2 regions of the Streptomyces sp. YIM 121038 genome follow, and region 1 is predicted to be linked to the other one. Evidence: riboswitches for the same ligand, from Rfam matches in the RefSeq annotation. Region 1 holds a riboswitch; the other holds the start of a gene.
The links. Region 1 has a riboswitch for S-adenosylmethionine ahead of C9F11_RS12115 (aminotransferase class V-fold PLP-dependent enzyme). Riboswitches for the same ligand answer to the same signal wherever they lie in the genome.
Positions count from the first base shown of each region.

Region 2: it holds a riboswitch for S-adenosylmethionine, as region 1 does, so the genes downstream of both, thrC (threonine synthase) here and C9F11_RS12115 (aminotransferase class V-fold PLP-dependent enzyme) in region 1, are expected to answer to the same signal.

Region 1 covers NZ_CP030771.1:2,898,687-2,902,042, reverse strand. Annotated here, with positions in the region: gene C9F11_RS12125 (ubiquinol-cytochrome c reductase cytochrome b subunit) at 1-378, shown strand, start outside; gene trpD (anthranilate phosphoribosyltransferase) at 535-1,599, shown strand; SAM riboswitch class IV at 1,757-1,874, shown strand; gene C9F11_RS12115 (aminotransferase class V-fold PLP-dependent enzyme) at 2,049-3,356, shown strand, end outside.
Region 2 covers NZ_CP030771.1:4,512,129-4,515,484, reverse strand. Annotated here, with positions in the region: gene C9F11_RS18865 (glucosyl-3-phosphoglycerate synthase) at 1-786, opposite strand, end outside; SAM riboswitch class I at 957-1,109, shown strand; gene thrC (threonine synthase) at 1,103-2,434, shown strand; gene C9F11_RS18855 (MoaD/ThiS family protein) at 2,583-2,858, shown strand; gene C9F11_RS18850 (cold-shock protein) at 3,340-3,356, shown strand, end outside.

The sequences.
Region 1 (3,356 bases):
CGGATCTTCTTCTTCGTCGGACCGGTCATCGCGTTCGTCGTCACCAAGCGGATCTGCCTGGGCCTCCAGCGCCGCGACAAGGACAAGGTGCTGCACGGGCGCGAGTCCGGCATCATCAAGCGCCTGCCGCACGGTGAGTTCATCGAGGTGCACGAGCCGCTCGACCAGGACCAGCTGCACACCCTCACCGCGCACGAGCAGTACAAGCCGCTCGAGATCGGCCCGACGGTCGACGAGAACGGCGTCGAGCGCAAGGTGACGGGCTCGCAGAAGCTGCGGGCGAAGCTGTCCAAGGGCATGTACGGCGAGGACGGCCAGATCCCGAAGCCGACGGTCGACGAGTACAAGGAGATCACGAGCGGCCACGGCCACCACTGACCCTTAGGTCCCAGACCGTTGCAGGTCGCCACGGCAAGAGCCCCGTCCAGGTGCTGGACGGGGCTCTTCGCCGTCCCCGGGCTGGATAGGGTGGGGGCACCCGCGGAGGCGGGACGGACCCCCTCGACGCACACAGACGAACACACAGGAGCGGCCATGAGCGCTGTGACCCCCGCAGGAGGCGACACCGCGGCGGCCCGTTCCTGGCCCGACGTGCTGAACGGACTGCTCGACGGCCGCGACCAGAGCGCCGACGACACGGCCTGGGCGATGGACCGCATCATGCGCGGCGAGGCGACCGACGCGCAGATCGCGGGCTTCGCCGTCGCGCTGCGCGCCAAGGGGGAGACCGTCGAGGAGATCTCCGGTCTCGTCCGCGCCATGTACGCGCACGCGCACGTCATCGACGTACCCGGACCGAGCGTCGACATCGTCGGCACCGGCGGCGACGGCGCCAAGACCGTCAACATCTCCACCATGTCCGCGATCGTCGTCGCCGGGACCGGCGCGAAGGTCGTCAAGCACGGCAACCGGGCGGCCTCCAGCGCGTCCGGCGCCTCCGACGTCCTGGAGAAGCTCGGCGTCAATCTGGAGCTGACGCCGCAGCGGGTGCGCGAGGTCGCCGACGAGGCCGGGATCACCTTCTGCTTCGCGGTGAAGTTCCACCCGGCGCTGCGCCACGTGGCCCCCGCGCGGCGCGAGCTCGGCATCCGCACCACGTTCAACTTCCTCGGCCCGCTGACCAACCCGGCGAAGGTCCGGGCCCAGGCCACCGGTGTCGCGGACGCGCGGATGGCGCCGATCCTCGCGGGCGTGCTCGCCGAGCGCGGCTCCTCCGCGCTCGTCTTCCGCGGCGACGACGGCCTGGACGAGCTGACCACCACGGCCGCCTCCCGGGTGTGGGTGGTGCGCGACGGCGGCGTCCGCGAGGAGGCCTTCGACCCGCGCGACGTCGGTGTCGACCTGGTGCCCGTCGAGGCCCTCCGGGGCGCCGACGCCTCCTACAACGCGGAGGTCGCACGGCGGCTCCTGGACGGCGAGACCGGTCCCGTGCGGGACGCGGTGCTGCTGAACGCCGCGGCGGCGCTCGTCGCCCTGGAGCCGGGCGAGGGCCCGCTCGCGGAGCAGATCCACGCGGGGATGGCCAAGGCGGCCGACGCCATCGATTCCGGCGCGGCGAAGGCGGCGCTGGCGCGCTGGGTAGCCGCCAGCAACGCCTGAGCCCCGCCCGTAAGGGGCGCGGGGAGCTGCGCGCTCAGCGCGCAGCTCCCCGCGCCCCTTCGGGGCACCTCAACCCAGCCCGGTTGACGGGGCCCGCCGGTCCGGATCGTGGACGGCGGTGTTGCGCTTGCAAGATCGTGTGGCAAGATGCTGCGCAGGTCATGAGTGACAGCGACTACGGCCCCGGCCCGCTGTCCGGCAACCCTCCGTCCGTGGCGGGGTGCCCCGGGTGAAGACCAGGCGGTGAACAGCAAGGTTCACCGCAAGCGCGGACCCCTCGCGTCACCAGGGGTCCTGGTCGTCGAGGGAGCAGTCTCGTGAGCCAGCGAATGCGATAGGGCCGAAGGCCCCGTTCTCCGTACCCCCTTACTTCTTCTCCTGTGCCGTTGACCGGTCCCGTCGACCGTTGTCCGCACAGTGATCTCGCCTGCCTCTTACGGGAGTTCGCCATGTCTGCCTCCACCGCTGCCACCGCCACCGCCACCGCCGCCGCCGAGTCCGCCGACCCCTGCTGCGCCGAGCCGCTGCCCGTGCTCGGCCGCGACGTCACCGTGCCCCTCGTCACCGGCGGCGAGGTGACGTACGCGGCCCTCGACTACGCGGCGAGCGCCCCGGCGCTGCAGCGGGTGTGGGACGACGTGGCCGCGTACGCGCCGTACTACGGCAGCGTGCACCGCGGCGCCGGGTACCTGTCGCAGCTGTCGACCGACCTGTTCGAGAACTCCCGCAGGACGGTGGCCGAGTTCCTCGGCTGCCGGGAGGGCGACCAGGTGGTCTTCACCCGGTCCACGACGGACTCGCTGAACCTGCTCGCCGCCGCCCTGCCCGCCGACTGCCAGGTCTTCGTCTTCGAGACCGAGCACCACGCCTCGCTCCTGCCGTGGCGCGACGCGCGCGTCACGTATCTGAACGCCCCCCGTACGCCCGGCGAGGCGGTGCGCACCCTGGAGCGCGCGCTCGCCGACCGGGACCCCTACGGGCCCGCCCTGGTGTGCGTGACCGGTGCCTCGAACGTCACCGGTGAGCTGTGGCCGGTGCGCGAGCTGGCCGCCGCCGCGCACGCCCACGGCGCCCGCATCGTCCTCGACGCCGCGCAGCTCGCGCCCCACCACCCCGTGGACATCGCCGAGTTGGACGTCGACTGGATCGCCTTCTCCGGGCACAAGCTGTACGCGCCCTTCGGCTCCGGGGTGCTCGCCGGGCGGGCCGACTGGCTGGGCGAGGCCGAGCCCTACCTCGCCGGCGGCGGTGCCTCGCGCACGGTGACGCGGCGCGCCGACGGGGGAGTGGACGTCGAGTGGCACGACACGGCCGCCCGGCACGAGGCGGGCTCGCCGAACGTCATCGGCGCCTACTCCATCGCCGCCGCCTGCAAGGCCCTGACCGAGGCCGGGTTCGACTCCCTGGTCGCGCGGGAGCGGCAGCTCATCCAGAAGGTGCGCGAGGGGCTCGCCGAGGTGCCCGAGGTGCGGGTGCTCTCGCTGTTCGGCGACGACGCGCCCCGCGTCGGGGTCATCTCCTTCGTGGTCGACGGCTGGAACAGCTCGCACTTCGCGGCCGCGCTGTCCGCCGAGTACGGCATCGGCGTGCGCGACGGACTCTTCTGCGCGCACCCGCTGGTGCGCACGCTCCTCGGCAGCGCCCCGGACGAGCCCGGCGAGTGCGGCGCCCCGGAGGCCGCCCCCGGCGAGCGGTCGTTGAACGCGATCCGTGTGAGCTTCGGCGCGGGCACCCCGGACGAGCACGTCGAGCGGTTC
Region 2 (3,356 bases), 1.6 Mb from region 1:
CCGGTGCTTGCGCACCCCGACGTCGACCTGCGCGAGCGCGTCCAGGCCGACGGTGTGCAGCGCGTCCACGAGCAGCCCGAGCTCCACGCCGTACCCGACCGGGAACGGCAGGCGCTCCAGGAGCGACCTGCGGGCCGCGTACTCGCCGCCGAGGGGCTGGACGAAGCCCGCGAGCTGGGGCCAGTGCATGTTGAGCAGGGGGCGCGCCATCAGCTCGGTGACGCGGCCGCCCTGGCCCGCCGTGGCGCCGGGGCCCTCGCCGTCGGGGTCGCCGGGGGCGCCCGGGCCGTCGAGCATCGTCAGCGGGCGGTCGTACATCGCCTTCACGAAGTGCACGTCCGGCTCGGTGAGCAGCGGGCCCACGATGCCGGTCACGAAGTCGGCCGAGAACTCCTTCAGATCGGCGTCCACGAACGCGATCACGTCACCGTGCGTGACCAGGAGGGACCGCCACAGGACCTCGCCCTTGCCGGGCACCGCCGGGACGCGCGGCAGGACGTCGTCCCGGCGCACGACCCGGGCGCCCGCGGCGCGCGCCACCTCCGCGGTGCGATCCCGCGAGCCGGAGTCCACCACCACGAGCTCGTCGACCAGGGGGATCTTCTCGACCAGCTCGCGACGGATCTCCGCGACGATCTCCCCGACCGTCCGCTCCTCGTCGAGCGCGGGCAGCACGACGCTCACCGTGGTGCCCGAGGCCCGCTTCGCGGCGGTGAGACGGTCCAGCGGGCGGTCGGTCACGGACCAGGAACGCCTGCTCAGCCAGCGCTCGACCTCTTCCAGCACGCGGGTTCCTCCCGTTGGTGGCCGTATGTGATCCATCTCGCGGTTCGGACGACTATCTCAACTGTCCTGGCCGTCGGTTACAGTCTTGAACAAGGCCGGTGACCATCGCATGTCGGGGGTCGCCGTCCGTCACGGGTGCCACTGGCGCCCCGCGTACAACAACCGAATACCGCTCATCCAGAGGGGCAGAGGGATACGGCCCGTTGAAGCCCCGGCAACCCTCCAGCCGGTCTCGTAGCCGCCACAGGCGCACCGCGAGGCTCCCGGCTCGGGAAGGTGCCAATTCCGTCTCGTGGCGAGATGCGCCGCGAGGAAGATGAGGAGAAAGGGCCTCGCCTCCATGGCTGTGCAGACCGTCGACACCACGTCCCCCGAGGGCACCGCGGACGCCACCGTCGACCTGGGACCCGCCTCGGGTCTCTCCTGCCGCGAGTGCGGCACCGTCTTCCCGCTCGGACCGATCTTCGCCTGCGCCGAGTGTTTCGGCCCGCTCGAAGTCGCGTACGACCTCCCCGTCGGCGACCCCGAGGCGCTCCGGGCCAAGATCGAGTCCGGCCCCGCCAACATCTGGCGGTACGCCCCGCTGCTGCCCGTCCCCGCCGACGTCGCGGACAAGCCGAACCTCAACCCCGGCTGGACCCAGCTCGTCAAGGCCGACAACCTGGCCCGTGAACTGGGCGTCGAACAGGGCAAGTTGTTCGTCAAGGACGACTCCGGCAACCCCACGCACTCCTTCAAGGACCGCGTCGTCGCGCAGGCCCTTGAGGCCGCGCGCGCCTTCGGCTTCACCACGCTGTCCTGCTCCTCCACGGGCAACCTCGCCGGGGCCGTCGGCGCCGCCGCCGCCCGCGCGGGCTTCCGCTCCTGCGTGTTCATCCCGCACGACCTGGAGCAGGGCAAGGTCGTCATGGCCGCGGTCTACGGCGGCGAGCTCGTCGGCATCGAGGGCAACTACGACGACGTGAACCGCTTCTGCTCCGAGCTCATCGGCGACCCGCTGGGCGAGGGCTGGGGCTTCGTCAACGTGAACCTGCGGCCGTACTACGGCGAGGGCTCCAAGACCCTCGCGTACGAGATCTGCGAGCAGCTCGGCTGGGAGCTGCCGGACCAGCTCGTGATCCCGATCGCCTCCGGCTCGCAGCTCACGAAGATCGACAAGGGTCTGAAGGAGCTGATCGAGCTCGGTCTGGTCGCGGACAAGCCGTACAAGATCTTCGGTGCCCAGGCGGAGGGCTGCTCGCCGGTCTCCGCCGCCTTCAAGGCGGGCCACGACGTCGTCCGCCCGCAGAAGCCGAACACCATCGCCAAGTCCCTCGCCATCGGCAATCCGGCCGACGGTCCGTACGTGCTCGACATCGCCCGCCGCACCGGCGGCGCGGTGGAGGACGTGACCGACGAGCAGGTCGTCGACGCGATCAAGCTCCTCGCCCGCACCGAGGGCATCTTCGCGGAGACCGCGGGCGGCGTGACCGTCGGGGTCACGCGCAAGCTGATCGAGGCCGGTCTCATCGACCCCTCGCTGACCACGGTGGTCCTCAACACCGGCGACGGCCTGAAGACCCTCGACGCGGTCGCCGCGACGTCGCAGGCGACCGCGACGATCCGCCCGAGCCTGGACGCGTTCCGCTCCGCGGGGCTCGCGGGCTAGCGCCGTAGAGTCGCAGGTCCTCATGTCGTCAGCGGGTTCGCTGTGGCTGGTCGCGCCCACGCGGCGGAGCCGCACATCGACATAGCCCCGCGCCCCTTCGGGGCCCTCCTGTACCGGGTGCCCTGTCTGAACTACCGAGGTGAAGAGTATGAGCGTCAACGTTCGCATCCCGACCATCCTTCGTACGTACACCGGCGGTCGGGCGGAGGTCTCCGCCGAGGGCGCCACCCTCGCCGAGGTCATCGCCGACCTGGAGAAGAACCACGCCGGGATCGGCGCCCGCGTCCTGGACGACCAGGGCAAGCTGCGCCGCTTCGTGAACGTGTACGTCAATGACGACGACGTGCGTTTCGAGCAGGGCCTCCAGACCGCGACGCCCGACGGCGCGGGCGTCTCGATCATTCCGGCGGTCGCCGGCGGCTGAGCCGTTCCGGAACCGCCGCGGGGAACTCGCGGGGCCGTTTCGTATACAACGGCTCTTGTTCCTACGCAGAGTTACCGCGATTGCCCCCTCCGCGAGAGAAGCGGAGGGGGCAATTCTGCATGGTTGAGCGCGGTACAGTTGGGAATGGAGCTTCGTTTTTGATGTCGGGCGGCATGAGTCGCCTCGGTGAAGTCGGCCGCGGAGCCGACAAGAAGCAGCCAAAGTGTCCTGCCTATTTGAGCCGAACATGGCTTTTGTCTGGCCCGACTTGCCCCGAACGCCGGTGAATTCTCCGCATATCGACGATCGGCCGTGCCCAGAATTCTCGTCCGATTGACCTGTTGCAGACGGCAGTTGGACAGATACATTCAGCCGCGGTCGACGCGTTCCGGCGCACATCCCCCAACCCATGGGGGGTGAGGTCTGACCCGGGTCCGTGAAGTGCGGTCCTGCGCAAGGGCCAGTAATAGGGGAGTTAGGCATGGCTCAGGGCACCGT